One region of the Sporosarcina soli genome, then DNA from elsewhere that is predicted to be linked to it. Evidence: riboswitches for the same ligand, from Rfam matches in the RefSeq annotation. Region 1 holds a riboswitch; each other region holds the start of a gene.

Region 1 (7,817 bases):
TACGCCCGAGGACTTTACCGATGAACATAAAATGATTGCGAAGACAACGGAAGACTATGTGAAAAACGAAGTGCTCCCGGTTCTAGACAAACTCGAAAACCATGAATTTGAGAACTCGTTAAGATTGCTTAAAACGGCTGGGGATCTAGGTCTTCTCGGTGCAGACGTACCTGAAGAATACGGCGGTCTTGGCCTTGACAAAATCTCATCTGCGTTGATTGGGGAAAAATTGTCCGTAGCCGGTGGTTTTTCGATTACACACGGCGGGCACGTAGGCATCGGCACATTACCGATCGTCCTGTTTGGCAATGAAGCACAAAAACAAAAGTATTTACCGAACTCCGTAGCCGGTAACAAAATATCTGCATACGCCTTGACGGAGCCGGGGTCCGGTTCAGACGCTTTAGGAGCAAAAACGACTGCGAAGTTGAATGCTGAAGGAACACATTACATCTTAAATGGAGAAAAACAGTGGATTACGAATGCCGGTTTTGCTGATGTCTTTATTGTCTATGCAAAAATTGATGGGGAGAAATTTACGGCTTTCATCGTTGAAAAAGCATTCCCGGGCGTCTCGGTCGGTGCGGAAGAGAAAAAAATGGGGATCAAGTCATCTTCTACACGAACGCTCATTTTACAGGATGCGCAAGTGCCGGTTGAGAACCTATTAGGCGATATCGGCCGGGGGCATATTATAGCGTTCAATATTTTAAATATCGGACGTTATAAATTGGGCGCCGGAACAATCGGCGGATCCAAACGTGCTCTTGAATTGGCCATCACTTATGCCAATCAGCGCCAGCAGTTTAAAACACCGATCTCCTCTTTTAATTTAACGAAAGAAAAATTGGCTACGATGGCAGCCAAATTGTATGCGACGGAAAGTTTGATATACCGAACGGTAGGCTATTTTGAGGAGCGGCAAAGCCGGTTGAGCGCTGCAGAGCAAAAAGATGGGAAAGCCGTCGCAGCGGCCATCGCTGAATATGCAATTGAATGTTCCATCAATAAAGTTGTCGGCTCCGAAGTGCTCGATTATATTGTTGATGAAGCTGTCCAATTACATGGCGGATATGGTTTCATGCAGGAATATGAGGTTGAGCGCATTTACCGGGATTCCCGGATTAATCGTATTTTTGAAGGAACGAATGAAATCAATCGCCTGATCATTCCCGGGACTTTTTTGAAAAAGGCGATGAAAGGTGAATTGCCACTTTTACAACAAGCGCAAGCATTACAAGCTGAACTGCTCACGATGATGCCGGAGGAAATTGACGAGGAAGCACTTGCACAAGAAAAAGTGCTTGTCAAAAATGCCAAGAAAATCGGATTGCTTGTAGCTGGAATCGCCGCACAGCGTTTTGGGACGAAACTTGAAGCGGAACAAGAAGTACTCGTCAATATCGCGGATATCGCCAATAACATTTTCGCAATGGAATCGGCTTTGTTACGTACAGAAAAAGCGATTACCCGCAACGGAGAAGAGAAAGAACAGCAAAAGATTTTATATACACAAATTTTTTGCCAAGAAGCATTTGAAGCGATTGAAAAAGATGCGAAAGAAACGCTACTTGCTGCAACAGAGGGCGACAATCTTCGCATGATGCTCTCTGCCTTGCGGAAATTGACACGTTCCACACCTTTTAATATCATCGCGAAAAAACGTGAAGCGTCTGTTAAGCTAATTGAAGCTGAGAAATATATTGTTTGAGAAATAAACGATTCATACAAACCTTTCCATCCGATGCCTTGAGGTCTTCGGATGGTTTTTCTGCTATAATGGCGAAAACGGAGGTGTTGAGCGAGATGAGCATTACATATTATGGCTATCCGAAATGTGGAACATGTCGAAAAGCGAAAAAATGGCTTGAAATGAATGAACTGGATTTTCAAGAGGTGAATATTGCAGAAAATCCACCGGCTGAAAAAGAATTAAAAGAAATGATTGCGGCGTCTTCACTGGACATTAAAAAATTTTTTAACGTCTCGGGTAAAAAATATCGGGAATTAAACTTGAAAGATCGCTTACCAAACATGACAGATGAAGAGAAGATTAGCTTGTTGGCATCGGACGGTATGTTGATCAAAAGACCGATTGTATTCGGACATGGCAAGGTGACTGTCGGTTTCAAAGAAGAGGAATTCGACACCGTTTGGGCAAATTGATTCCTATCTTGTCATCGGTCATGAAATATGCCAAAATTGAAGGGCATGAAACTATTTATTTGGAGGGGTTAAGGTATGAGTACACCAAAGGACCTACGCTATTCTGAAGAGCATGAATGGGTAAAAGAAGAAAGCGGAAACTACCGCATCGGTATTACACATTTCGCACAATCTGAACTTGGGGATATCGTTTTTGTCGAACTACCGCAAGTTGGCGATGAAGTGAAAGTGAATGAGCCGTTCGGAAGTGTTGAATCCGTTAAAACTGTATCTGAGCTTTACGCGCCAATCAGCGGTAAAGTGCTTGAGGTGAACGAAGAGCTTGAGGACAACCCTGAGTTTGTCAACGAATCACCTTATGAAAATGCATGGATGATCGTTGTTGAACCAACGGATGCGGCAGAATTAGATACGTTAATGTCTGCTGAAGAGTATGACAAAATGACAGTCGGAGAATAAGGTGAACTCGCTTCAGCAGTTGTAATATGACTTGCTGAATGAAGTTAAAATCTTCGGATGTCACAGATTTTCCGGAAAGATTTATCGAATAAATCCGAAAAATCTTTCGATGGAAACGCCGGTGTGATTATGCCGGCGTTTTTGTCTATCGATTCTTCAGGCAGTGCGCAAAGGAGTGGCTTTGTGGTGGATGAAAAAGTGATCATCGTGGAGGGCGGGGCGGATCGGAAACGGCTTGTCAGAATCCTAGCCGAACCCGTTACAATCATTTGTACGAACGGGACGATCAGTCCTTATCGTCTCGAAGAGTTGCTTGCTCCATTTGAGGAACAGGAATTATTTGTCTTTGTGGATGCGGATGAAGATGGGGAAAAGATACGTGTTTTATTTAAAAGGGAATATCCAGATGCCATTCATTTGTATACGGAAAAGACTTATCGGGAAGTAGAGACGACCCCCGACAAAGTACTCGCTTCCATATTGCTTGGCGCTGAATTCAAAATCCGCCCTGAATTTTTAACTTGATTCGGCAAAATACCCTTTCAATTAGATGGTGAAGATGCATGTCATGCAGTCGAGATTCAATAGGACCGCTTGCTGAAGTGGAATTGATGATAAAGGATGATTTATAAAAAAATGGAAAAATGGACGCGCGAACAATGGAAACAGGCATTGAAAGAATTACCCGAAGCCGTATATTATTTGTATACACCGATGTGTGGAACTTGTGCCGTTGCATCCAAAATGTTGGATGTCATTGCCGCTATGAAGCCAGATTTACATATGGGGAAAGCAGATTTGAACTACGTGCAGGAAGTGGCGGTTGAGTATGAAATTGAAAGCGTCCCTTGTCTGCTGATCCAAAAGGAAGGCGAAATACAGCATAAGATCTACGCATTTCATTCTGTTCCGTACCTCCTTGAAAAATTGAGTTGACAGAGCTTGTCGAACATGATACTATTCGTCTGAACATATAGTTGAATAAGTTGCTCTTATTAAGAGAGGTGGAGGGACAGTGCCCTATGAAGCCCGGCAACCGTCATGAAAGTGAAATGGTGCCAAATCACGCAAAGCAATCGCTTTGACAGATGAGAGATCGGATGAACGTTTGTGACAACTAACGTAATACCTTTCTGCTCGTCTGCAGGAAGGTTTTTTTATCTTCTTTGAGCAGAAGATTTCCATCTCTATGAGATGGCGAGATGAATGCGGTTTTATTTTCCTGCTCAGCGGGTGTTCAAACGCCTGCTGAACGAAGATAAAGCCTCCGGCGAATGTCACAGATTTTGAAGGGAGTTAATTGAGCTGTGCTCAATTCAAAATCTGGTCACAATTACGCCGAGGCGTAATTGATTATTATTGTCTAGCTGTAGTGGGGAGAGCATCTAATGTAGGCCACTTCTGCTTTTCAAGTGTTGAGGTGAAAGAAATGATCCGTTTAACGGATATTGATAAACAATATGGTGTAGGAGCAAATAGCATATCTGCGGTTGATGGTGTAACGCTTGAAATTGCGGATGGCGAAATTTTTGGCATTATCGGTTATAGCGGGGCGGGGAAAAGTACGTTGATTCGCCTGCTGAACGGTCTTGAAAAGCCAACTTCCGGTCGAGTGGAAATTGGCGAACTTGAGATTTCCGCGATTAAAGGCAAGGACCTGAGAGAAGCCCGACAAAAAGTGAGCATGATTTTCCAACATTTCAACTTATTATGGTCCCGAACTGTGAAGGATAACATTGCTTTCCCACTTGAAATCGCAGGCGTTCGAAAAGCGCAACGGGAACGGAAAGTCGCTGAACTGATTGAATTGGTCGGCCTAAGTGGCCGTGAACATGCCTATCCATCCGAATTGTCAGGTGGGCAGAAGCAACGTGTCGGCATTGCACGGGCGCTCGCGAACGATCCGGAAGTTCTTCTCTGTGATGAAGCGACGTCAGCGCTTGATCCCGAAACGACGGATTCCATTTTGGAGTTGCTGACGGGAATCAATGAGCGGCTCGGTTTGACGATTGTGTTGATCACACACGAAATGCATGTCATCCGCAAAATCTGCCATCGTGTCGCGGTCATGGAAGCGGGAAAAGTTGTAGAACTTGGTAATGTACTTGATGTGTTCCAAGCTCCCCAAGCCCCGATTACGAAGCGATTCGTTTCCCAAGTGACAGAATCGGCAGAGGCGAAACAGGCAATCGAACATATTAAAGAAGAGCTTCCCACCGGAACGCTCGTCAAACTTGTCTTTGTCGGTGATCGGACGGAACAGCCAGTTTTGGCAAGCTTGATCCGGAAGTTCAATGTAGATGTGAACATCGTGCAAGGAAATATATCCCATACCCGTGGTGGAGCATACGGTACACTTATCCTCCAGCTCGTAGGAGGGGCAGCACTCATTGACGAAGCGATTCAATACCTCCATGAACAAGATGTCCAGACGGAGGTGATCGGCAATGATTGAAAACCTATTTCCGAATGTGGATTGGGAAGTCATGTGGGAAGCAACTATCGAAACGATTTACATGACCGCTATCTCAACATTTTTTACTTTTATCATCGGCATTGCGCTAGGGGTAGTGTTGTTCCTGGCAAGTCCGGGTCAAATATGGGCCAATAAGGTGATCTATACAATCACGGGGGCATTCGTCAATATCTTCCGGTCGATTCCATTTATCATTTTAATCATCTTGCTCATACCTTTTACGAAACTGTTGGTCGGTACAATCCGGGGACCGGAAGGGGCTCTGCCAGCACTCATTATCGGAGCGGCTCCGTTTTATGGGCGGATGGTATTGATTGCGCTGCAGGAGATTGATAAAGGCGTAATCGAAGCAGCCAAGTCGATGGGAGCAAAAACGAGAACCATTATTTTTAAAGTGCTGTTGCCTGAATCGATGCCGGCACTCATTTCAGGCATTACGGTGACAGCCATCGCGCTTGTCGGCTATACAGCAATGGCGGGTATTATCGGAGCGGGCGGACTCGGTACGCTTGCATATATGGAAGGATTCCAACGCAGCCGGGAAGATGTGACGCAAGTGTCGACCATCCTCATTTTGGTCATCGTTTTCATCATTCAGGCCATCGGTGATTTAGCAGTGAAGAAGTTGGACAAGCGTTAAAGTTGAAAGTAGGTTACACCAGGCGTTTTGCCTGCTAACTATAGAAATGACATAGAAAAGGGGAGTTCTACGATGAAGAAAATCTTATCAGGATTATTATTGGCCGTGCTTTTGCTTGCACTGGCAGCATGTGGAACAAAAAATGACACAAATGAAAATAGCACAAGTGGTAGCAATGGTGAAGAGGCTACTGGTGGAGAATTAACAAAGCTAGTTGTCGGTGCTTCCAACACGCCGCATGCGATCATTCTTGAAAAAGCGGCACCATTGTTGAAAGAAAAAGGCATTGAACTAGATATCCAAAAATACCAAGACTATATCTTGCCGAACCAAGACCTTGAAAGCAAAGATCTTGACGCAAACTATTTCCAACATATCCCATACCTTGATTTGCAAATCAAAGATCATGGTTATAAATTTGTCAATGCAGGCGGCATCCACATTGAGCCGATCGGTATTTATTCGAAAGAATACAAATCACTTGATGAACTTCCGGACGGTGCTACTGTGCTGATCAGTAATTCCGTTGCTGACCATGGACGCGTATTGGCGTTGCTTGAAGCAAAAGGGCTAATCAAATTGGCTGAAGGAATTGATAAAACATCAGCTGAACTGAAAGACATCGCCGAGAATCCGAAGAATCTTCAATTTGACGCGAAAAACGATCCGGCAATCTTGCCACAGTTTTTCAATAACGGCGAAGGGGATATCGTGCTGATTAACACGAACTTTGCTATCGATGCTGGTTTAAATCCACTTAAAGATGCAATCGCAATGGAAGATTCGGAATCACCATATGTGAACATCATCGCTGTACGTGAAGGCGATGAAAACAAACCGGAAATTAAAACATTAGTAGAAGTGTTGCAATCACAAGAAATTCAAGACTTTATCGTTGAAGAGTGGAATGGCGAAATCGTTCCAGTAAAATAATTAAATTGAAGCTCCGTTGATCTGAAAATGATTAATGGAGCTTCTTTAATCAATCGCGCCTCGGCGTGATTGCGTCCAGATTTTGAATTGAGCAAAGCTCAATTGCCTCCTTGCTTCGTTCAGCAGGCGTTTGAACTCCCACTGAACAGGGGAACAAAATCGCATTCATCTCGCCAGCTACAGAGATCGGAGCCTTCTACTGAATGAGGATAAAATTCTCAATCAGGAATAGATAATTGAAAATGCGGCGAATCTACTAGAGCAGGTATAACAAAGTCTTGATTTAAGTGTATTCTAATCAATCGATAAGGTTCTCAATGATTTGCATGGGGATGCTTTATGCGTTAAGATTAGAATGATACTAAATTGAGAATGGATATCCGTTCATCTTTAACATATGGAGGTATTGGAATGGCAACTTTGGAAATCAAAGGCCTTCACGTTGAAATTGAAGGCAAGGAAATATTGAAAGGCGTCGATTTGACGATCAATACAAATGAAATCCACGCAATCATGGGTCCGAACGGTACAGGAAAATCAACTCTCGCGTCAGCGATTATGGGACATCCCAAATACGAAGTAACAGCAGGTACGGTGACACTTGACGGTGAGGACGTACTGGAAATGGAAGTGGACGAGCGTGCACAAGCGGGTCTTTTCCTTGCGATGCAATATCCAAGTGAAATCACGGGCGTGACAAATGCTGACTTCCTACGTTCTGCCATCAATGCGCAACGTGAAGAGGGCGATGAAATTTCATTGATGAAATTCATCCGTGAGCTGGATAGCAAAATGGAATTCCTTGAAATGGACGAAGATATGGCTACTCGTTACTTGAACGAAGGGTTCTCGGGCGGGGAGAAAAAACGTAACGAAATCCTCCAACTGATGATGTTGAAACCTAAGTTTGCAATCCTTGATGAAATCGACTCTGGTCTTGATATCGACGCATTGAAAGTTGTTTCAAAAGGGATTAACGAAATGCGCGGCGAAGGATTCGGCTGCCTGATCATCACGCACTACCAACGTCTCCTTGACTACATTACACCAGATCATGTCCACGTCATGATGCAAGGAAGAGTCGTCAAATCCGGCGGTGCAGAATTGGCGAAGAAACTTGAAGAGCAAGGATATGACTGGATC
Region 2 (7,817 bases), on a different contig from region 1:
GTTAGGATGAAGGCTAATAGGATCAATTGCTGTTTTACATTTCCATCCAAATTGATAAATTGCGGCATGATTGTGATATAAACCAAAACAGTCTTAGGATTCAGAATATTATTCAGTAACGCTTGCATAAAAGAACTTTTATTATGCCGGTTGGAATACGTCGTCGGCGAATTGGCCTGGGATTGAATTTCCTTTAAAGAAAACACGCTTTTCGTAAAGAAACTTTTTATTCCTAAATAGATTAGGTAGGCGGCTCCCAAATACTTAATGATGCTGAAAAGAACGACCGACTTTGCGATGACAACAGATAAGCCAAGGATCGCAATCAATGTCCAGAACGATAGCCCCATTGCCATGCCAAGAACAGTATAACGCCCAGCTTTTGGACCATAGCTCAGTGTATTTTTGACAAGCAACATCGTGTCTGCCCCAGGTATAATCACCATCATTGCAGCTATGGAGATATATGTAAGTAAGTTTTCCACGATGAAATCTCTCCCCCTTCTTTAGTGACTACACAAGTAACTACTGATGTAAATATAGCAGATGTCTTTGGATTAAATCAATACGTTTTGATAAAATACTAGTTACAAAGGTAGCGACTAATTTTATATAGGAGAGCTGTATGAAAGAAAACATTTTAGAAACATTAAAGAACCTGAATTTCACCGAATATGAAGCGAAAGCCTATCTGACTCTATTGGAAGAATCGCCTTTAACCGGCTATGCTGTCGCTAAAAATTCTGGCGTACCACGCTCAAGAATCTATGAAGTGCTGGACGGCCTTGTCATGCGCGGCGATATTCTCGTTAGTCACGGGAATACGCCGCAGTATACACCTGTCCCCGCAAAAGAGCTCATTAAAAACCGTCGACTGAAAGCAGAAGAGAACTTTGAACTGGCAGAAAAATCTTTAGCGGAATTTGAAAACTCTGCAAGTGACCGGGAGAATATTTGGAATATCACAGGTCGTCATGAAATACTTGATAAAGTAAAAACATGTATAGCAGCGGCGAAAAAAAGAATTCTCTTAGAAATTTGGAAAGAGGAATACGAAGAGTTGGAGCCTGAACTAAGACAGGCAGCAAACAGAGGAGTTCAGGTAATCATTATTGCTTACGGGGAAATCGTTTCTGATTTTGCTACTGTTTACTTGCACTATATGGGTCATGAAATTACAGAAGAGTATGGTGGACAATGGCTTGTCTTTAGCGGAGATGATTCAGAAGTGGTAGCAGGTATTGTTTCGCTAGGTAAGGATAGCCGTGCGGCATGGACCATGCATGTAGGTTTGGTCATGCCCATTACAGAAGTCGTGATTCATGATTTGTACCTCATGGAAATTATGGAGAAACATAGAGAGCTTTTGGAAGAAAGCTTTGGTGAAAACCTTATCCATTTACGTCGTAAATTTTCAATCCATCCAGATTTTAAAAAGCATTATGTGAAAGAAATTTAACTTGATTCAGCAGAAGTCCCCCACTTCTATAAGTGGCGGGATGAATGCCAAAATTCATTTCAAACAGAGGGAGTTCAAACTCCCTGTAGCTGACGCTTCGCTTTCAGTACAAAAAGATTTGCTGATTAGAGGAACTCAGGCTAAGATCGCCGCGTCCTGAATGAAAGTGCCTTAATTTCTGCAAAAAAACGCAGAAATACGGCAAATCAAACCCTTCGCTGTTTGATTGGCAACGCCTGAGTGGCCAACATCCTGTTGGCCCAAGCCTCCGGCGGATGTCACAGATTTTGAAAGGAGTTAATTGAGCTTTGCTCAATTCAAAATCTGGACGCAATCACGCCGAGGCGTGATTGATTAGATTTTCCGCAATGACAGCGGCTATGAAGAAATAACCTCCCTACGCGATCCAGCAAGAAAGCAGGGAGGTTATTTTTCTGTAACGCCATTTCTCATCCACAGCCGATCAACCGCACTTCATATTGATATCCATTATTGTGTAACTAGTTCCCTAACGACTTGTTTTCGCACTTGTTTAGCAGGATGATTTTCTCTTAGTTGGTCATGGCCAAATAAGTTATTCCGGAAAGTCCCCTCTTCGTATGCTGTTCGCACTAACCCCCGCTCTTGTAATACCGGAACAACCAGCTCAACGAAGTCTTCGAAGGAGCCTGGTGTAATGGAATAAACAATATTAAATCCATCAATATCGGCAATGTTCATCCATTCCTCTAATGTGTCCGCTATTTGTTCAGGGTCCCCGACAATCAGTTCACCGAGACCGCCAAGTGCAACTTTTTCAGCGATTTCATTCACAGTCATGCCCGCAAAGCCTTGTAAGATTGATCGCATTGCGTCATTCTCAATATACTCCACCTTTTGATTCGGATCCAACTCCGCCATATCGATTCCTGTCCAGCCACTCACTAGCGCAAGTGCCCCTTCGTGATCGATATATCGCTTATAATCTTCAAGCTTTGCTTGCGCTTCTTCCAACGTCGGCGCGACAATCGGGGTAACGGTCGTCAACACTTTAACATCATCTGCCGGACTTGACAACATCTTCCCTAAACGTTGCAACGATATTTTTCGTTTTCTCTAAAGATGGGGACGATACAAAAATAAGTTCAGCATGATCGGCTGCAAACGCCCGGCCCCTAGAGGATGCTCCAGCTTGAAAGATAACCGGTGTCCGCTGTGGTGATGGTTCACATATATGGTTTCCTGGAACTTGATAGTACTTGCCGTCATGGTTAATGTCATGAACTTTAGAAGGGTCTGTATAAATTCCTTTCTCTTTATCAATGACAACCGCATCATCTTCCCAACTTGCTTCCCATAGCTTATAGACAACTTCCATGTATTCATCAGCCCGCTCGTAACGCTCATCATGTGGGGTTTGAGTGTCGAGACCAATGTTTTTTGCTGCACTATTTAAATAAGATGTCACGACATTCCAACCAATTCTTCCCTTCGTCAAATGGTCTAATGTTGACATTTTTCGAGCAAATGTATACGGATGATCATGTGTAGTGGAGGCAGTTAATCCGAACCCAAGAGATTTGGTTACAGATGCCATGATTGGAACAATAAAAGCTGGATCATTGGCCGGCACTTGCATACCAGACCTGATTGCTGGATCTCTTGAACCTTTGTATACATCGTAAACGCCTAATACATCCGCGATAAATACAGCGTCAAAGTGCCCTTTTTCCAAAACTTTCGCAAGATGTGTCCAATATTCAATGTCCTTATAGCCAGGTGTCTGATCATCTGGATGCCTCCATAACGCATGCGACTGAAACGCCGCGCAACTCATTTCAAAGGCATTTAAATACATTCTTTTTTTAGTCATGACTGTTCCTCCTATTTTTGTGATTCTTTGATTTTTAGAAAACTTCAATAGTAAAAGCCCCCTTTTCGACAGAAAAGAGGGCTAGGTAAATATAGCTTTGTCTCTTATCTTCCAAAGGTTTCCCCTTGCTGGAATTAGCACCTTCCTGCGACGCAGAGGTTGCTGAAGCTTCAACGGGCCAGTCCCTTAGCTTCTCTTGATAAGTTTATGTATTTGTATGAACAATCATAATATACTAATTTTAAATCGTCAACAAATGAAAAAGTATTTCAATGAGTCGAATTACAACTTAGGCAGTACTTTCCTTGCGCTAAGAAATATCCATGTGCTTAATACAAAGGGCAGTGTTAATGGTGGAAGACCAAAAGGTAGAAGCCATGTATGAAGACTCGCTGCGATTGGAACGGTCAAACAAGCAGCAAGTATTCCCGAGACATAAGAAAGTCGCCTTTTGCTCGTATTAAATACGACTGCCACTGCCATGGCAGTTAAAATCCCATTGTAGCCGTACAAGCCTACAAATATTAATGAACGTTCTGCTCCTAGTATCAAAGCTGTTAATAAAGCTGCTGCATTCCCTAAAAAAGCATAAAGACCAAGTCGCCAACCGGCCCAAAAAACAGCAACAAAAAGTAAAATCCCGGATATTGTATAATCAAGGAAAAATACTTGTCCAATTCCGGTAAAGATGCCTTCTTTCAAATTAAACGGCCCTGTAATATCCAATTTCCATTGCCATAAGCTTTGAGGAACGAGTGCATTACTCGTATGTACTGCACTTAACCGATAAGAAACGAGCAAAGTAAACAAAGTTAATCCAACAAAAGGGAATGTTAGAACCGGTATGCCCGTATTTTTCATCACATGCATCAATGCGGCAGTCACGATGGCAGCAAGAAAGGCGCCGACCAGACTGAGGATCCAATGGTAGGGACCCGTTAGAAACAAGTAAAGGGCCATACCTGTAAGCACAGAATTAAAACCAAATAGCCCTTGATCAACAAGCTCTTCATCAGCCCCGCCTAATTTGCCTAGCAATGTACCAATCATCGCTGACAGCAGAGCAATGACGCCTAAAGAAAAGGAAGATATCATAATGGCGAGTAGAATGATAGCCCCGGTAACGGCATTTTCTATCAAAATGGCTTGTGAAATCCCTTTTAATGATACTGTTATAAAATGAAACCGATTGACGAATGAATTCTTTTTCAAAGTATGCTCCCCCGATCGTCATATCGTTTCGCAGTAGATTGAATGGCAAGTGACATCTCTGAATAACTATTCCCATAAATCAATATTAACTGAAGTCTAAAAGAGAATCTAGTCACAGAGTAGATGCAAGATGATTCGTATTAGAAGAAAAAACGTAAACAAGTAAACATACAGCGAAATAAGAATCAAAAAAGTAAAGCTAATATGCAACTTTAGGGAATAAAAAAGTATAAGGCACTCGGACCGAGTGCCTTGTACTTTTATTGTTTAGTCGTTGTAAAATAGTATTCCCCTAGAATTTCTTTCGCTTGATAATTCTCTGGTGAAAGTTCTTTTTCAATAAAAGCGTGTACGTCTGATTGCTCCACATCGTACATGACTTCAATTTCTTTGGAAAATAGCAGTTTTTCTTTTTCAAGCAAGCTGGAAAGCGACGGCTGTTGTTTTGGTTGGAGTTCTTCTATATTTAGCACTTGTTTTAATCCGTCAACATAATTTTCAAACGGACGTCCTCCAACAATTTTCACGCCTTTATTTTCTTCATTCATCATAATAATCGTGGGGAAACCTCTGGCACCTAAGTTTCTTGTCAAAACAAAATCTTCATTCAATAATTGTTGTCCGATTGGCTGTTCAGCTTCATTGACAATAGCTTCCCCGTCAAGACCGAGTTTATCGACAACTTCAATCATCACCGCTGGATCTGATATATTTTGATTGAATGCGAAAAGTTCTTCTCTGGCACGGCGCAAGTAGTCAAATGCTGCAGCATCGCCATGATTTTTTTGAATGACTTTAAATACACGCGAGGCTGGATAAGAAGATTGAACCGGATTATCAATCATTAGACTACCATCAATCGGCATTCTTGAATGTTCTCCCACTTCTCTCCAATGACCCGCAACGTCAGCTGGTTTATAAATACCGTTTGCAGGATCGATTGGTCCATCATGCCATTTTTCCAGCAAACCTCCCATAACTGTGTGAAAGTCAAAATAATGGCCATATTGCTCGACAAAACGGCGGAGTGTCGGTTCAATGGCCCAGCAATGGGAACAAATAGGATCCGTCACATAATATAGATTCACCTTTTTTTTTGGTTGGTTAAAATCAATAAGCCCCATTTCCTCTTCGCCAGCCACTCCGCAAATACCCGTTTCTAAATCACAAATCATATTCAGATTTTTTTTCAATGTATTTTCCCTCATCTCTTTTAGAAATTAATTATTCGCTTATAATTGAATTTTATAACATAATGAAAAGCATCAATACCAATAGTTCATTGAAAATGTCGTTTATCCAACACATTGAGGAAATTGTTGAAAAAGTAGGAGGGAGATTGACATGACTCACCCAAAGACGGATCCCCGCATTCAACGTACACGCAAGTTAATCATGGATTCTTTTATGGAACTTTCCGGTAAAAAGGAATTTAAGGAGATTACCGTTAAGGATATTACAACAGATGCTATGATTAATCGCGCCACTTTCTATTATCATTTTGAAGATATATACGATTTACTGGAAAAGGTGTTATCGGAAGTCTTGTTAGTGAATTTGGATTTTAATGATTATCAAAATAACGAACTGAATGAAGAAGCGTTGGTTAACATTTTCAAAGCGATCACAAATTTTCAAAAATCCTTATCCAATCGTTGTCATAGAGGATACGAAGATACCATTGCCCGTATCATTCGGGAACAGCTCGAAATCATTTTTTATAAAATGTTGTTATTCCAAAATAAAACCGAAGAAGATGAAGCGCTAAAAATTACTGCTGTTGTATTAAGCTGGGGAATTTACGGAGCTTCTGTAGAATGGAGAAGAAGTAGTAAAGAGATGCTACCAGAGGAATTTATCAAATTGGCGATTCCTTCTATACTTTCTGGGATCGGCTTTGGGTATGCTGGCGAAAAAATATTAAGCGAAGAAAACTTATGATGTCCTCATGAAGATAAAATGGAGAGGGTAACCCACGCCTCGCTATCAGCTAAATAATCAGGTTGACTACACTTAGTAATAAAAAAGATTGGTGGATAGAGAAAGCAGATTGATTCCTGCTACTCTATCCGTTCAATATAATATCTAGTTCTCATGGGAGTCATTTACTAACTTCTCTTGCTCTTCCTCAACAGAAACTTTCCCATTTATTTCGTTCGAAGATTCTTTCGCATTTCTAATTTGGTTGTTCATCTCGCTGTCGATGCTTCGCATACGCCCGGCAAGTTCGTCAATTTTCTTTGCCTTACTTTCTACAAATGTCCCGCGTTCTTGGTCATATGCCATTTCTGTTTTGAGTCGACGATGCGCATTTTCGATTGGTACTTTCACCTGTTTTAACGCACTGACTTGTTCAAGGGATTGGGCTGATTGAAGAAGAGATGTCAATTGCATACCTTCAGATTTTTCCTGTGTTTTGGTAGCAGCTTGTTGCTTTTCTTCTTGTTCACGCTGTTCTCTTTCTCGTTTCTGTGCTTCTATTGCCGCCATTTGTTCTTCGATTTCCGTAATTTGCTCATCGAATGCTCCCAGTTGTTCTTTAATCGTCGAAAGTTCTTCCCCAGCCTCTAATGTACGTTCAATTAAATTACTTTTCGCCTCTTGAACTTTCTGGCGTTTTTCCATTAAGCTTTCAATCATATTGGCAGACCTTTCTTGCCAATCCCCTAGCCGCGCTCGTGCTTCATCGCTAATCATAATCGAATCCCTTTTGACGGATTTTTCTACGTTCGCATCATTCGCTTTATGCATGATCTGTGGTGAATAAGTTTTCGTAAACGGACTTGCTTTTAATCCATTAAACACTTGCATATCCCAACACCGTCCTTTCCAGCTTCTTACTTCTTCCTATCGACATTTATTGAGTTTTCTTAACATAGTCTTTCAAACAATACACTTTGATGTTGCTACCCTCCGCTATTTCCACTCAATTATATACAGTTGAAATGTATATAGTATAACTATATTTTAACAGAACGGTACGAGTTCCAATAATCACAGGGATGGTTCCTTTATGTTGCAATTCCGTCACCCTTTTTTCATTCTATTGAAAAAAAGTAAAGCGACTGGACAACATACGAGAACCGGCCCTCCTACACATTGTTATATACAAACTATAACAAAAAGTGTTATAATCCAATTATATCAAAACAAGAAAGGTTGTGAATTATATGGCTGAACTAGCCAATATACCGTGGAATCTTATTTTACCAATTATCGTTCTTCAATTGATCCTAATGGTCGTAGCCCTTATCGATGTACTGCGCCATAAGCGGACGAACGGCCCGCTTATCC
Region 3 (7,817 bases), on a different contig from region 1:
CACGGTGATAAAATAGCCCATAATGATCCCTCCGTATTGTTTGATAGCTTATCTGCAGTTAAGATATTCAAAAGTGAGGTCGTAGGTGAATGCCTAGTTATTGTGATGAAGTAAATAGTCTATAAGCAATAGAACTACTATTGAGAGTTGTTTGTGGAGGTGTTACAGTAAATTCATACAAGTATTTTTATTAATTCAATTGAGACTAGAAGGAATGTACAGTGTTTGCAATGCATCCTATGGAAAAGGAGTGAATGGAATGAAAGTGACACTTTTTGCGACGTGTTTGGTTGATATGTTTCAAACGAGTGCGGGAAAGGCTACGGTGGAATTATTGGAACATCTAGGATGCACAATTGATTTTCCTGAATCACAAGTATGCTGTGGGCAGCCTGCTTATAATTCGGGGTATGTAAAAGAGTCCAAAGAAGCAATGAAAAAGATGATCCAAACGTTTGAACATGCGGAATATGTTGTTTCGCCATCCGGTTCATGTGCATATATGTTCCATGAATATCAAAACGTTTTTAAAGGGGATCCAGTTTGGGAGCCGAAAGCGCGGGCGCTTGCCGAGAAAACCTATGAATTGACGGAGTTCATCGTCAATGTATTGAAAGTGGAAGATGTGGGTGCGCATTTTGAAGGGAAAGTGACTTATCATACGTCCTGTCATATGACGCGGTTGCTTGGCGTCCAAGAGGCTCCTATGAAACTGTTGAAAAATGTTGTCGGCCTTGAATATGTTGAACTGCCGAATAAGCATCAATGCTGCGGTTTTGGGGGAACATTTTCAGTGAAAATGGCACAAATTTCTGAACAGATGGTCGATGAGAAAGTCCAGCATGCCGAAGAGACGGTAGCGGATTATTTAATCGGCGCGGATGCCGGCTGTTTGATGAATATCGGGGGGAGAATGGAGCGCGTTGGGACTCCGGTGAAAGTGTTGCATATTGCGGAAGTGTTAAACAACCGCTTATCTTCATTCAGCAGAAGACTCCCATCTCTATAGGTGTCAAGTTGAATGTGGTTTTGTTTTCCTGTACAGCGGGTGTTCAAACGCCTGCTGAACGAAGATAAAGCCTCCGGCGGATGTCATAGATTTTGAAAGGAGTTAAAGAGGGCAGTCTAAGTGCGCGACTTCCTAAAAGAAAAGTGCCTTACTTTCTGCAAAGATCGCAGAAATACGGCAAATCGAACCCTTTGCTGTTCGATTTGCAACGACTGCATGACCTACATCCTGTAGGCCTCAAGCTCGATTCAAAATCTAGACACAATTAGGCCGAGGCGTGATTGATTTAAAAGAGTGGGGTGAGCTAATATGCCGATGAAAGTCGGGACGGAAGATTTTAAGAATCGTGTAGATGCGGGGCTTCAGAATACATTTATGAGAGGCGCTGTTTCGGGTGCGCAGGATAGGCTGGAGGTCAGGCGGCAACTTGCGGCAGAGGAGCTTGGCAACTGGGAGGAGTGGCGTTCTTTAGGTGAAGAGATCCGTCAGCATGTACTGGAGAATTTGGATTTTTATTTGCACCAATTGAGCGAGAATGTGGCGAAGCGGGGCGGACATGTCTTTTTCGCATCGACTGCCGAAGAGGCGAACAACTATATTATGGGCGTCATGAAGGAAAAAGAGGCTAAAAAAGTTGTTAAATCCAAATCGATGGTAACCGAAGAAATTGACTTAAACGCCAATTTAGAACGGATGGGCTGTGAGGTCATTGAGACGGATCTTGGCGAGTATATATTGCAAGTCGATGATCATGATCTGCCCTCCCATATTGTGGCGCCGGCATTACATAAAAATAAAGAACAAGTAAGAGAGGTATTCGCTCGGAAATTGGGGTATACCGGTTCAGAGAAACCAGAAGAACTGACCAAGCATGCACGCAAAATGCTGCGAGATGACTATTTGACCGCAGATGTGGGCATTACAGGCTGTAACTTTGCGGTCGCTGAAACGGGTTCCATCTGTTTAGTGACCAATGAAGGCAATGCTGATCTGTCAACAGCGCTACCTAAAACACAAATTACCGTGATGGGCATGGAGAGGCTTGTCCCTACATTTGAAGAGCTGGAAGTGTTGGTCGGCATGCTAGCGAGAAGCGCTGTCGGTCAAAAATTGCCGAGCTATGTGACGGTGCTAACGGGTCCGAAAGAGGAAGGGGCTGTCGACGGCCCTGAAGAATTTCATCTTGTCATTGTGGACAATGGACGGTCGGACATATTGGGCGGTGAATTCCAATCGATTTTGCAATGCATCCGCTGCGCAGCTTGTGTCAATGTTTGCCCGGTTTATCGGCATGTCGGCGGACATTCATATGGCTCCATTTACTCGGGGCCAGTCGGCGCCATTTTGTCACCTTTACTTGGAGGATACGATGACTATAAGGAACTCCCTTATGCTTCCACATTATGCGGGGCGTGTACGGAAGTTTGTCCGGTGAAGATTCCCCTTCACGAACTGTTGCATAAACACCGACAAGTGATTGTTGAAAAAGAAGGAAAAGCACCGATTTCGGAAAAGCTGGCGATGAAGGCGTTCGGGTTGGGCGCAGCATCTCCCGCGCTCTATAAAATGGGGTCCAAAATCGCACCTGCGGCTATGAATCCATTCACAGTTGGCGATAAAATTACCAAAGGTGTCGGACCGTTAAAAGCATGGACCGAAATCCGGGAATTCCCAGCACCTCACAAAGAACGGTTCCGTGATTGGTACAAGGAACGTTCGAAAGGAGACGATGAATCTTGACTGGGAACATTCAAGGGAGGGAAGCCTTTCTCACTAAAATAGCCAAACAGCTTGGCAGAGAGAAAGTCGCGACCGATATTATCAGACCAAAGTGGCGTCACCAACCTCAGGACAAAGTTTTACAAGGGGCTAGTCCCGATGAGTTAGTAGACGTGTTGGCAAAACAATGCCAAGTGATCAATACGGATTTTGTTGTGACAACCAAAGAACAACTAGCGTCCGACTTGCATCAAACGATTGTAGCCTATGGAGGAGGCCCTGTTGTTACCTGGAAGGATGCCCGTTTTGAACAATTTGGGCTCACTCCGCTACTGAAGGATACGTTACCAGCTGAACAAATCCCCGTTCATGAATGGGAAACCGCTAAAGGGAAAGAAAATATTGAGCTTGTCGAGCGGGCGAATGTTGGAATCACCATCAGTGACATCACATTAGCGGAATCGGGCACAGCGGTTCTATTCAGCAGTAAAGACAAAGGGAGAACCGTCAGTTTTTTACCGTTGAAATCGATCATCATCATTCCAAAAAGTACGATCGTTCCACGCATGACCCAAGCAGCGCGAATCATTCGGGAAAAAACGGCTAACGGCGAATACTTGGCTTCCTGCATCAACTTTATAACGGGGCCAAGCAATTCGGCCGATATTGAAATGATTCTTGTCGTCGGCGTTCATGGACCGATGAATATGACGTATATAGTTGTGGAAGATTTATAAGCAGAATCTAGATTCATAGAACTCAAAAAACCGTGTATGGAGTATTCCGTCCACGGTTTTTTATACAAATTGAAATACCTTTATCTATATAAGTTTTTCTTGGAATTAATGTATAATTTCCGCAGAGGGCGCGGTAATTATACAAACCGAACTCTGCACTGTTCGGTTGGCTAAGGAACCATCGGTATGAGTAAGGCGATTATAGCAAGGATAACCGCGGTCCATGCTAAACCTTTTTGTGGGGAGAAGAGACCAATAATACCTAAGACGAGCGCGATGCCTCCCAGCCAAAACGGGGCGTAAAAAAATCCGACGACAGCAAAAATAATGGCTAACCAGCCGATCCAAATACCATAGGAAGCTTTCAAATTCATCACCTCCGTTCTAAAAGAATTGGAAGAACAATTTACTTTATACTATGCACACTACCTTGTTTTTGCTTGGTCTATTTTCATGTGTTTAGAGTGTTAGTTGCTAATTTATTTTCGGAAAATCAAAGATCTTTTTGAAAAAAGGTTGCATTTTTTCTGATTAGCGTATATTATCGTTAATAACGAAATAAGCAAATAAAACTAAATAGTTTTTCTTATCTAGAGAGGTTTAGGGACTGGCCCGATGACGCCTCAGCAACCACCATTTTGGTACGGTGCTAATTCCAGCAAGTCCTTTAAACGACTTGATAGATGAGGAAAAGACTTGTTCATATGAAGAGTCTGCTCCTTTATGTATAGAGGGGCGGATTCTTTTTTGATTTGAATCAGCAGGGAGTTTGGACTCCCTGCTGATTCAAATCAAGCCTCCGGTGGATGTCACGGATTTTGAAAGGAGTCAATTGTGGCGATGGCTAGTGCCTTAATTTCTGCAAAGAACGTAGAAATACGGCAAATCGAACCCTTCGCTGTTCGATTCACAATTCAAAATCCGGAGCAATTACGCTGAGACGTGATTGATTTATATGAAAGTAAAAACCAAAGTGGGAGAGGGGAATGTGAAGCCGTTGAGTTTATTAGATACGTTGAAGGACCGTGTTTTGATAGGAGATGGAGCGATGGGGACATTGCTCTATACGACGGGCGTGGACCGCTGTTTTGAGGAGTTGAACTTGACGCAACCTGAACAAGTGCAACATATTCATGAGGCCTATATCGAGGCGGGGGCGGATGTGATTCAAACCAATACGTATGGAGCGAATTATATCAAACTGGCCAGATATGGTTTGGAAGACCATGTAAAGAAAATCAATCAGGCCGCGTTCCAAATTGCCAAGAGAGCCGCTCGGAAGGGGACATACATCCTTGGCACGATTGGTGGCATCCACGGAACTCAAACGACAATCGGAACGGAAGAGGAAATTAAACGTAGTTTCCGGGAGCAACTGTATTGCTTGCTCTTAGAGGAGGTGGATGGTCTTCTACTGGAAACGTATTATGATTTCGAGGAATTGAAGACCGTCTTGAAAATCGCTCGGGAAGCGACGGATATTCCAATCGTAACAAACGTCTCCATGCATGAGGCCGGTATTTTGCAAAATGGAATAGAGCTGGAGGATGCTTTGCAGCAGTTGGAAGATTTGGGAGCGGATCTGGTTGGTATCAACTGTCATTTGGGGCCTTACCATATGTTGAAATCATTGGAAACTGTGCCGCTTCCAAAGCGTGCCTTATTGGCGGTCTATCCCAACGCCAGCTTCCCTGAATACCGGGATGGCAAATTGTTTTACGAAAATGAACCGGCCTATTTTGAAAATTATGCGGCCAGTTTTCGGGAACAAGGGGTCCATCTGATCGGCGGTTGTTGCGGAACGACACCTGAGCATATCCAAGCACTGACAAAAGGGTTGATCAATCGGGACCCGATCCGTGAAAAGGTCATCAAAGTGAAAAAGCCTAAAGTGACAGCATCCAAAGTAAAAGGTCCACAAGCCCCGTCGCTGTTGGAGACGGTAAGGGAAAGGCACTCGATAATCGTTGAATTGGATGCACCGAAACATTTGGATACGCAAAAGTTCTTCGAAGGGGCACATGCCTTGCAAGATGCAGGGGTCGATGCCATTACATTGGCAGATAATTCATTGGCATCGCCACGGATTTGCAATACGTCCATGGCTTCGCTCGTTCAGCAAAAGACTGGGGTCACTCCGCTTGTCCATATCGCTTGCCGGGACCGGAATCTGATCGGTTTGCAATCGCATTTGATGGGGCTTCATACATTGGGCATCACTGAATTGTTGGCCATTACAGGAGACCCGACAAAAGTGGGCGATTTTCCGGGAGCGACTTCTGTTTTCGATGTTACCTCGTTTGAATTGATTCAACTGATCAAGCAGTTTAACGAAGGCATTTCATTGTCCGGGAAGTCGTTGAGAGAGAAAACTTCTTTTACGGTGGCGTCCGCTTTTAATCCGAATATCCGTCATCTGGAAAGGGCTATTCCGAGATTGGAGAAGAAACTGGCGTCAGGAGCTGATTATTTCATTACCCAGCCGATTTTTAGCCCTGAAAGAATTGAAGAGGTGTATAAGGCGACTAAACATATAGGAGCACCAATGTATATCGGAATTATGCCCCTAACCTCACCTCAAAATGCCGAATTTTTGCATAATGAAGTGCCGGGCATCAAATTGACAGATCAGGTTCGTGCAAGAATGGCGGCCACCGCCGGTAATCGGGAACAGTCTACGATCGAAGGGTTGGCGATTGCGAAAGAGCTGATCGATGTGGCGCTGGAGCATTTCCACGGTATTTACTTGATCACGCCTTTCATGCGTTACGATATGACGGTTGCATTAACGAAGTATATCAAGGAAAAAGTGCCCGCAGTAAAGGGGGTGATTCGAACAGAAAGTGCTGTACATGGATGAAATGAAAAAATACTAAGTAGACAAAGGGGATTATTTACATGGTAAATGTACAAAGTTCGACGATTGGTTATCCAAGAATTGGTGGGAAACGTGAATGGAAAAGAGCGTTGGAGCGTTTTTGGAATGGTGATATTTCGGAGGCTGAGCTGCTCGCAACGACAGAAGAACTCCGTTTAGATAGCTTGGCAAAACAGCGGAAATTAGGCATCGACTTAGTGCCCGTAGGAGATTTCTCCCTATATGATCACGTATTGGATACATCGATTATGTTTGGTGTCGTTCCAAAGCGTTTTGGCTATACAGGTGGAAAAGTGTCTTTGGAAACTTATTTTGCCATCGCTCGTGGAACGAAAGATGCAGTCGCATCTGAAATGACGAAATGGTTCAACACGAATTATCACTACATCGTACCGGAACTTGAAGGCATCACGCCGCAATTGGTGGAGAATCGCCCACTCGCTTTCTATAAAGAGGCGAAAGAGAAACTAGGCATCGATGGCAAACCGGTATTGTTAGGGCCTGTTACGTATATTAAATTGGCCAAATCCTATGGAAATGAAAATTTTGCTTCTTTATTGCAAGAATTTACACCATTATATGTTCAAGTTTTGCAAGAACTTGCAGAGGCGGGGGCACAATATGTGCAAATTGATGAGCCGATTTTGACGAAGGAGTTGTCGGCGGAGGAAATCGAGCAAGTGAAAAAAGCCTATACGGCGATGAGCAAAGCTGTGCCGCAATTGAAAATCATCTTGCAAACTTATTTTGAAAAGATCGCAAACTATGAAGCGGTCGCTGCATTGCCTGTACATGGATTAGGATTGGATTTTGTGCATGGCGATTCGCTTTCATTGCTACAAAAGTATGGGTTCCCAAAAGATAAGGTCTTGGCGGCAGGTGTCATTGATGGTCGTAATGTCTGGCGTGCCGATTTGGACAAAAAAGTGGCACTCTTGCAGGACATCCTAGAGCATGTTGAACAAGAACGACTGATTGTGCAATCATCTGCATCCCTTTTACATGTCCCGGTTAGTACGGAGCCTGAAGAGAAATTAGATCCGGTCATTAAAGGTGGTTTAGCTTTTGCGAATGAGAAGATCGCTGAAATCGTCCTGTTGACGAAAGGCGTACAAAAAGGGGGCGCAGCGATTACGGCAGGACTTGAAGAAAGCAGAAAAGCCTTGGCTGCACTGAATAATTCCAAATATCGCCAAAATACAGAGGTGAAAGAGAATGTTGCCAAACTGACGGATCAGGACGTGAATCGCGCATTGCCATTCGCGGAAAGGATTCAGGCGCAAGAGCAGCGCTTTCAGTTGCCGCTATTGCCGACAACGACGATCGGAAGCTTGCCGCAAACACCAGAAGTACGGCAGACGAGATCGAAATGGCGCAAAGGCGAAATAACAGACCAAGCGTATGAGCAATACATCAATAGCCAAATCGATAAATGGATTGCCATTCAAGAAGAAATTGGCATCGACGTCCTCGT
Region 4 (7,817 bases), on a different contig from region 1:
ATTTGACGAGTCTGGACTTTATCGTAACCGCGTACAGGTTTTCTTTTTAGAATAAACGTAATGTATAAGTCATCCATCTGCAAACCAGCATTATTCGCTGCTTGTTGGAAAGTTTGGCGCGTTCCGCAAACAAAAGGATTCCCTTCGAGATCCTCACGGGCGCCAGGATTATCTAAAAGAACGAGAACACGGGCTTCCGGATTTCCTTCTCCCCATACCATACGTGTCCCGTGTTGATATAAACCGCAATCCTCGCAATTTTTAAGCTGTTCAGGTGTCGGTTCTTCAGGTAATGCAATTGGGCAAAATTCGGTCATGGTTTCCAACTCCTAATCGAACTTCATCCCATAAGTTTACCTAATACATAAAGTTTTTATTCGGAAGGATTTCATTCTACTAAGCAAGCAAGTGCCCTAAACGATCCTCATGTACATATACTAGCGTATAAGCTAAGAATAATCATTCAACCACATGGTTAGAGGAGCGATGGCTTTGTGGCAAAATAACCAGTTTTTTAACGATGATGAGAAACCAAATAATGATATACCTCTGAATAGGGGAGCAAAAATATCTCTTTGGGGTTCGGCGATATCGACATTGGGGGATGCGCTGCAAACGCTTGGTGGGGCAATTTCGATTGAGGAAGACCGGATTTCAGATGCTCAGCAACAACAGGCGATGGATAAATTGCAAAGTCAGATAGATGAGCTGAAAAAACAACAATCGCAAAATTCCACAGATAGTTCCGACGTTGAAAAGCTTGGAAAACTGTTGGAGAGACTGATTGAGCGATTGGAAAAAATCGATGAACAGAAAAAGTGAAGTGCAGACTTGTCACTTGTTTCCTAATCTTCAACTTGGCGAAACTGTCGTATATCAAAACGATCCCAACGCCTTTTCTTGTTGGGATCGTTTTGATGTTTATGAAAAAAGGTTCAACTTTTCAATTCTTCTTACGGCTTCTCTTAAGCGTTCCTCATCATCCAGTAGACCAACTCGGACATAGCCTTCGCCGTATTTACCAAAACCGTTGCCAGGGGCTACCGCGACATCTGCTTCATCCAGTAATAATTGGGTGAACGATGCACTCGTATAACCTGCTGGGACTGGTAACCAAGCGAAGAACGAAGCGGCGGGTGCTTGGACATCCCAACCGATGCGTCTGCATTCGTCAATAAAGACATTGCGCCGACCTTCATATAGAGCAATGAGTTCGCGTACATTTTCCTGATCACCAGAGAGGGCTGTAATGGCAGCACGTTGAACAGCCGGGAATTGATTGATGAATAAATGATCTTGCAATAAATTTATCGCTTCAATGATACCTGCATTTCCGATCGCGAAACCGACGCGCCAACCTGCCATATTATACGTTTTGGACAATGTATACATTTCTATCCCGACTTCTTTTGCCCCTTCTGCTTGCAAGAAACTGACCGGCTTTTTGCCGTCAAATCCGATGCCGCCATAAGCGAAGTCATGCATAATGGCAATGTCATGTTCTTTGGCGAGCGAGACTGTCTCTTCGAAGAATGGAAGTGTTGCTGTTGCACTCGTTGGATTGTTTGGGTAGTTCAAGTACATTAATTTAGCTTGCTTTTTTTGTTCAGCTGACAAGCTGTCATAGTCTGGAAGGAAATTATTATTGGCAAGTAACGGGAACATTTCATGACGAATATTGGCCAAGCTGACGCCGGATAAGTAATCGGGATAACCCGGGTCAGGAAGCAAGAGCAATTCGCCTTCATTCATAATGGCAAGCGGCAATTCAACCAATCCTGTTTTCGTGCCGTATAGGATGGCGACTTCCGTATCCGGATCGATATCCACGGCATACTCACGTTTATAAAAATCTGCAACAGCACGCTTCAATTCAACTGTTCCACCAAATGGTGCGTAACCGTGTGTTGCCGGATCCTCGACGGCCGCTTGTAAAGCTTCGACAATATGAGGCGGAGTCGGTTGATCGGGGTTCCCCCGTCCTAGATTGATGACGTCCCGACCTTCAGCGAGCGCTGATTCCACATTTTTGACGAGTGTGGAGAAGAAGTGGGGAGGTAAGCTTTTTAAGCGATTCGATATGGTCATGGAAAAACCTCTTTTCAATTCATAATGGAATATAGATCTTGTAATGAAGTAAGTATACTAGGTTCAAAGTCGAAATGACAACATTCATAGAATTCTTACTGAAATGAAAATCATGTTGACTTTTGCGATTGTACAAACTATTATATGATGTATACTCAAATTCAACTTCATATTGTAACTTATCAAGAGCGACCGAGGGATAGGCCCGATGACGTCCAGCAACCCCTTGTATCATACAAGGAAGGTGCCAACTCCTACAGGGTGATTTTCATTCTGAAAGATAAGCTGAAACAATTTTTCGGTGCTTCTTTCATTGATGAAAGGGGCGCCTTTTATTTTATTGAGGTCAGACAGGAAAATATATGATTTTCAAAAATATGAGTGTCTAGACTCCGGACGCTTTTCTATAGAAAGTATAGAAAGAGGAGAAATTTATGATTCAAATTCAAAAAGTGTCGAAAGTCTATCAAACAAAAGATCGGCTTGTAAAAGGGGTTGACAATGTATCCCTTGAAATTGGAAAAGGTGGAATTTTTGGTATAGTTGGTTATTCCGGGGCGGGGAAAAGTTCTTTGCTTCGTTGTTTGAACCTATTGGAGAAACCGACAGAAGGTACAATTCTTATAGATGGCATCAATTTGACGGAGTTAAAAGGGAAACAGTTGCGTCAGGCTAGATTGAAAATAGGAATGATTTTTCAACATTTTTATTTAATCAGTCAAAAGACTGTATATGAGAATATCGCCTTCGCTTTGCGGGCTGCCAAAACGCCTAAGCAACAAATCGATGATCGGGTGACTGAACTGCTTGAAATGGTCGGATTGTCGGAGAAGCGCAACGTTTATCCGGGTCAATTGAGCGGTGGTCAAAAGCAACGGGTCGCTATTGCGCGTGCCCTTGCGAACAATCCGAGTGTTTTGCTCTGTGATGAAGCGACGTCCGCATTGGATCCGAAAACGACATTGTCCATCTTACGGTTACTGAAGAAAATTAATCGGGAATTGGCTATTACAATCGTTTTAATCACCCATGAAATGCATGTGGTGAAAGAGATTTGCGACCGTATGGCCATTATGCAGGATGGAAAAGTGATCGAGGAAGGGCAAGTGTATGATATCTTTTCGAATCCGGTGGCAGAGTTGACGAAAGAGTTCATTAGCAGTGTTGTATCTTTTGAAGTTCCGGACACGATTTTGGCGCAATGTACAGGAACCATAGTGAAATTATTGTTTAAAGGAAATGTGGCTGGAGAAAGCGTCATATCAGAAACCATTCAGCAGTTTGATGTCCACGGGAATTTCTTGCACGGTTCGATTGAATACATTCAAGAGATGCCGCTAGGAACATTTTTAATGGAATTGCAAGGGCGGGAACCGGATATCGAGCGTGCCATTTCCTATATGTCCACCCGCCATGTCCATGTGGAGGTGATCAATAATGGGGATTGAGGTTCAACGGATCGTCGAATTATTGCCGGATATGACGAAAGCATTTGGCGAGACACTTTATATGGTAGGAATTTCGTTACTTGTTGCACTCATCATTGGGCTTCCGCTAGGCATTTTGTTGTTTGTGACCGATAAAGGATTGTTTCTTGAAAATACAGTTATCAAATCGGTTATCGGTTTTATCGTCAATATGGTGAGATCCATTCCGTTTATCATTTTACTTGTTTTACTGATTCCTTTAGCGACTCTATTAGTAGGTACAGCATATGGACCGACAGCTGCCAGTGTATCCTTATCGGCAGCGGCCATTCCTTTTTTTGCAAGGATCGTTGAGACGTCGTTTCGGGAAATCGATAAAGGCGTAATTGAAGCGGCGATTTCAATCGGTGCCAGTCCGTGGATGATTATCAGGGATGTTTTATTGCCAGAAGGGAAATCGAGTATTATTCAAGGTTTGACGTTAACGGCAATCAGCTTGGTTGCTTATGCTGCAATGGCGGGAGTTGTTGGCGGTGGAGGAATCGGGGATTTAGCCATCCGATTTGGGTACTATCGCTACGACAAGACGATTATGGTTGTGACAGTTATCATTTTGATTGTGCTCGTGCAACTTATTCAATTTGCGGGCGATCGACTTTCAAAAGCAGTCGATAAGAGATAAGAAGGGGAGAATGACAGATGAAGAAATTATTATTGACAGTACTGATCCTTGTACTTGGTGCGGCTTTAGCTGCATGTGGCGGCAAAGAAAAGGCCGGTGACGATAAAACATTGACGTTTGGAGCAACAGCAGGTCCATATAGCGATATGCTGAAAAAGGCGATCATTCCGGGTCTTGAAGATAAAGGTTACAAAGTGACAGTGACGGAGTTCGGTGATTATATACAGCCAAATAATGCATTAAATGACGGGAATGTCGATGCGAATCTCTTTCAACATACTGTTTACTTGGAAAACTTTGCAAAAGAAAATAACATGGAATTATCGAGCTTGATCGTTGTCCCGACCGCACCGCTAGGAATTTATTCGAAAAAATTTGAGTCGATTGACGATATTGCAGACGGATCAACAGTCACGATTCCTAATGATCCGGTCAACGCGGCGAGAGCGTTAATCGTGTTGGAGGCTAACGGTCTAGTCGAAATCGATCCAAACGTTGAGCCATTGAAGGCATCTGAGAAAGATATCGTGAAAAACCCGAAAAATTTAGTGGTGACACCGATTGAGGCTGCACAACTTCCCCGCTCTGTTGAAAGTGCAGACGTGGCGGCAGTACCGGGTAACTTTGCGCTCGCGGCAAGCATGAATTTAACGGATGCGCTTGTTTTGGAAGATATGCCGGACCAATTCCGTAATGTGGTTGCTGTAAAAACGGAAAACAAGGACGAGCAGTTTGCAAAAGACATCATTGAAGTGATTGAATCGGAGCAATTTGAAAAAGTGATCGACTCGGATTTCCAAGGGTTTGGAAAACCGGCTTGGATGCAATAAGTAGCCAAACAACCAGTCGATTGAATATGAATAGCCAAAAAGCCATCTAAACGGATGGCTTTTCTTTATTTCAACCTATTCATCGGAATAGTCGCCGCGCAGTTGTCTTTTATTTTTTTCAATCAATTGTTCGAAATAGGAGGTTGGCTTTTCCGAGGTTTGCTTCGGTATAGGGTCATCTGGAATACTTTGCGGATTTAATTCTGTACGGTCCTTAGTTAAGTCTAGTGAATATTGCTTTATGTCGACATCAACCATAATTTGTGTCTTTTCATTAGGAGGATCTTCTTGGAATAGATCTTCATGGTCAGTTGGTTCGGTAATTTCAAGCGGTTGTTCGACATTTGAAGTGGCGAAACTTTCTTCAGTCTCATCGATTATGGTTTCTAACCTGGTAAACCATTGCTGAAGGCTGCTGTAGTGAACTTGATATTCGGGTGAATCTTTTCTTATCCGCATGTTCGGCGAATGATAAAATCGGATTAGATACCTCGGATTTACGTTGTTGTTCACAATAATTTCAAGGTCCATTGAACTGATTTTATCGATAGGAGGACCAGATGCATTTTTCGATTCTACTTTTTCCTCACTTACTTTATTGAGCAAGTAGTGGGTGAAATGGGTATCCCTCTGAACGATAGCTGTCTGATGATGATCCTCTGTGAACTTCACGGCTAGAATATCGGAGTAATTGTAGGATTTGATAGTATAGGGCATTCCAACATATGCTTTTGTGACGTTTTGTACTTTATCTGAATCGGCTGCCCAGAAGTACACTTTTCCATGCTGGTCATCGATAGCGATTTTGGTCAATAAATCATAAGAGGTAAAGGATTTTAGTTTATGGAAATCGTCCACATCAGGCTGGAAGGTCTGAAGGAAATCCAGCTGTTTTAATTTGCGTTTTTCTTCAATCCGGATACCTAATGCGATGAAGATAATGGCTATTACGAAGGAAACTACAATGGAAATGACTCCGAGTGAGATAGAGCTTTGGAACAAAAAATAGCATAATAGCACAATACCGGTAATCGGTGTAAGACAACCGAGACCGGCCAATAGATTTGAAAGTTTAGATGGCATGAAACGGACCTCCACTGGCACAATACATTTTTAGCGATTTATATCTATACGGGACATCATCAAATAAGTTTCAAAATGCAATAAGAATGAAGCATTTCCCTAGTGATCAAGTGGGAAATGCTTCGTTTTTTAGTTATTCATTCACTTTTGCCGCTTCAATTTCCTCTGTTAACGCAACGAGTTCGTCAATTAATTCTCCGATATAGGCAATAGTGTCACGCAAAGGTTGCTCTGTTGTAAGATCGACACCTGCCATTTTGGCCAGTTCGACCGGAGATTTTGTACCACCCGCTTTCAAGACGTCCAGCCATTGATCGACTGCAGGTTGTCCTTCCTCTAAAATGCGCTTGGATACTTGTGTAGAAATGGTCAAACCAGCACTGTAAGTGTATGGATACAAGCCCATATAATAGTGTGGCTGGCGCATCCATGTCAATTCAGCTCCGTCGATTATGTCAACATCTTCACCCCAGAATTCTTCCAGGACTCCGCGCTTAAGATTATTCAATATGTTGGCATTGACGCTTCCGCCTTCATCGATGCGCTCATATACTTTTCGTTGATAAGCTGCTTCCAACAAATGCGTGACGAAGTTATGGTAGTAGGTTCGCGCGACTATAGATGAAATGACCCATCGCTTGAATTTCGGATCGTTCGAGTTTGCGAGTAGATGATTCGCCATCAACATCTCATTCATCGTTGAAGGTGCCTCTATGAAATAAAGGGATGGACGTGCGTTGAACACATTCTGCTCACGATTGGCATTGTAAAAATGTCCTGCATGTCCCAATTCATGGGCTAATACGAAGACATCTTCCATGCTGCCTGTCCAGGAAATCAAGATATATGGATGGTTGCCGTAGGGGCTTGAGCAGAATGCACCCGTCGATTTCCCTTTGTTTTGTACAAAGTCGATCCAGCGTTCTTCATAAGCACGATCGACCATATGGATATAATCATTACCCATGATTGCAAGGGCATCATCGATGTATTTTTTCGATTCTTCAACTGTGATTTTCGGTTCATAAGTTGGATCGAGTGGAATTTTTAAATCAGCAAATGTCATTTTATCGATTCCGTGTACGCTTTGAAGAAGTTTTGCGTATTTACGCATATGGGGTGCGAGTTCGTTCATAATTAGATCAATTTGACGGTCATGCATCGATTGATCGACTTCTTGATTGAAAAGCAAATAATCGAAAATCGATGGGTATCCGCGTAAATCGGATGTCGTTTTTTCAATTTGCAAATGCATATCATATGTTTTTGCCGTTGTATGTTGGTACTCTTTCAGTTTGGCGGAAAAAGCTTCAAATGCTGCACGACGCACAGCAGTATCGGGTTCCGATTCCCAATCGCCTTCGAAAGTGACATAGCTTAACGGATAGCTTTTTCCGTCAACTTCGAAATCTTCAAAAGCCATATCGACCATTTTCGTTGTGTTATACAAGCCATAAGGTCCATTGAAAGTGGAGGAGTAAGCGGCTAATGTTTTCTCGACTTCCGGATGTAATTGATAGTCTTTTTTGCTGATCAGTTTCTCTAAAAAGTTCTGGAATTCAGCGGATTTTTGCATCGCTTCTTGTAATACTTTAGTCGGCAACGATAAAAGTTCGCTGTTGACGAAGCTCAGCTGACTTTCGATTTGTGCAGCAATCGATCCGAATTTGCTTGAACGCATTTGCGCTTCATCATTCGTTTGGTCCG

The links. A riboswitch is a leader RNA that binds a small molecule or an ion and turns the genes downstream of it on or off. The one in region 1 is predicted to bind S-adenosylmethionine.
Region 2: it holds a riboswitch for S-adenosylmethionine, as region 1 does, so the genes downstream of both, ACFPRA_RS12150 (NtaA/DmoA family FMN-dependent monooxygenase) here and ACFPRA_RS20910 (methionine ABC transporter ATP-binding protein) in region 1, are expected to answer to the same signal.
Region 3: it holds a riboswitch for S-adenosylmethionine, as region 1 does, so the genes downstream of both, ACFPRA_RS23325 (bifunctional homocysteine S-methyltransferase/methylenetetrahydrofolate reductase) here and ACFPRA_RS20910 (methionine ABC transporter ATP-binding protein) in region 1, are expected to answer to the same signal.
Region 4: it holds a riboswitch for S-adenosylmethionine, as region 1 does, so the genes downstream of both, ACFPRA_RS16615 (methionine ABC transporter ATP-binding protein) here and ACFPRA_RS20910 (methionine ABC transporter ATP-binding protein) in region 1, are expected to answer to the same signal.

The regions. Positions count from the first base shown of each region.
Region 1 is NZ_JBHSNO010000016.1:40,700-48,516, reverse strand. Features, by position in the region: gene ACFPRA_RS20935 (acyl-CoA dehydrogenase family protein) at 1-1,711, shown strand, start outside; gene ACFPRA_RS20930 (arsenate reductase family protein) at 1,807-2,166, shown strand; gene gcvH (glycine cleavage system protein GcvH) at 2,242-2,625, shown strand; gene ACFPRA_RS20920 (toprim domain-containing protein) at 2,683-3,150, shown strand; gene ACFPRA_RS20915 (thioredoxin family protein) at 3,262-3,561, shown strand; SAM riboswitch class I at 3,615-3,720, shown strand; gene ACFPRA_RS20910 (methionine ABC transporter ATP-binding protein) at 4,055-5,080, shown strand; gene ACFPRA_RS20905 (methionine ABC transporter permease) at 5,073-5,741, shown strand; gene ACFPRA_RS20900 (MetQ/NlpA family ABC transporter substrate-binding protein) at 5,814-6,674, shown strand; gene sufC (Fe-S cluster assembly ATPase SufC) at 7,086-7,817, shown strand, end outside.
Region 2 is NZ_JBHSNO010000005.1:1,696,765-1,704,581, forward strand. Features, by position in the region: gene ACFPRA_RS12135 (homoserine/threonine efflux transporter) at 1-485, opposite strand, end outside; gene ACFPRA_RS12140 (TrmB family transcriptional regulator) at 626-1,459, shown strand; gene ACFPRA_RS12145 (LLM class oxidoreductase) at 1,949-2,518, opposite strand; gene ACFPRA_RS12150 (NtaA/DmoA family FMN-dependent monooxygenase) at 2,496-3,311, opposite strand; SAM riboswitch class I at 3,413-3,517, opposite strand; gene ACFPRA_RS12155 (urea transporter) at 3,594-4,523, opposite strand; gene ACFPRA_RS12160 (DsbA family protein) at 4,784-5,698, opposite strand; gene ACFPRA_RS12165 (TetR/AcrR family transcriptional regulator) at 5,868-6,464, shown strand; gene ACFPRA_RS12170 (hypothetical protein) at 6,609-7,334, opposite strand; gene ACFPRA_RS12175 (PLDc N-terminal domain-containing protein) at 7,694-7,817, shown strand, end outside.
Region 3 is NZ_JBHSNO010000018.1:41,692-49,508, reverse strand. Features, by position in the region: gene ACFPRA_RS23350 (alpha/beta fold hydrolase) at 1-21, opposite strand, end outside; gene ACFPRA_RS23345 ((Fe-S)-binding protein) at 260-1,009, shown strand; gene ACFPRA_RS23340 (LutB/LldF family L-lactate oxidation iron-sulfur protein) at 1,319-2,749, shown strand; gene ACFPRA_RS23335 (LutC/YkgG family protein) at 2,746-3,465, shown strand; gene ACFPRA_RS23330 (hypothetical protein) at 3,636-3,833, opposite strand; SAM riboswitch class I at 4,049-4,155, shown strand; gene ACFPRA_RS23325 (bifunctional homocysteine S-methyltransferase/methylenetetrahydrofolate reductase) at 4,463-6,325, shown strand; gene metE (5-methyltetrahydropteroyltriglutamate--homocysteine S-methyltransferase) at 6,364-7,817, shown strand, end outside.
Region 4 is NZ_JBHSNO010000008.1:277,299-285,115, reverse strand. Features, by position in the region: gene ACFPRA_RS16630 (uracil-DNA glycosylase) at 1-317, opposite strand, end outside; gene ACFPRA_RS16625 (hypothetical protein) at 493-822, shown strand; gene ACFPRA_RS16620 (pyridoxal phosphate-dependent aminotransferase) at 922-2,088, opposite strand; SAM riboswitch class I at 2,265-2,375, shown strand; gene ACFPRA_RS16615 (methionine ABC transporter ATP-binding protein) at 2,523-3,536, shown strand; gene ACFPRA_RS16610 (methionine ABC transporter permease) at 3,526-4,197, shown strand; gene ACFPRA_RS16605 (MetQ/NlpA family ABC transporter substrate-binding protein) at 4,215-5,027, shown strand; gene ACFPRA_RS16600 (hypothetical protein) at 5,103-6,110, opposite strand; gene pepF (oligoendopeptidase F) at 6,244-7,817, opposite strand, start outside.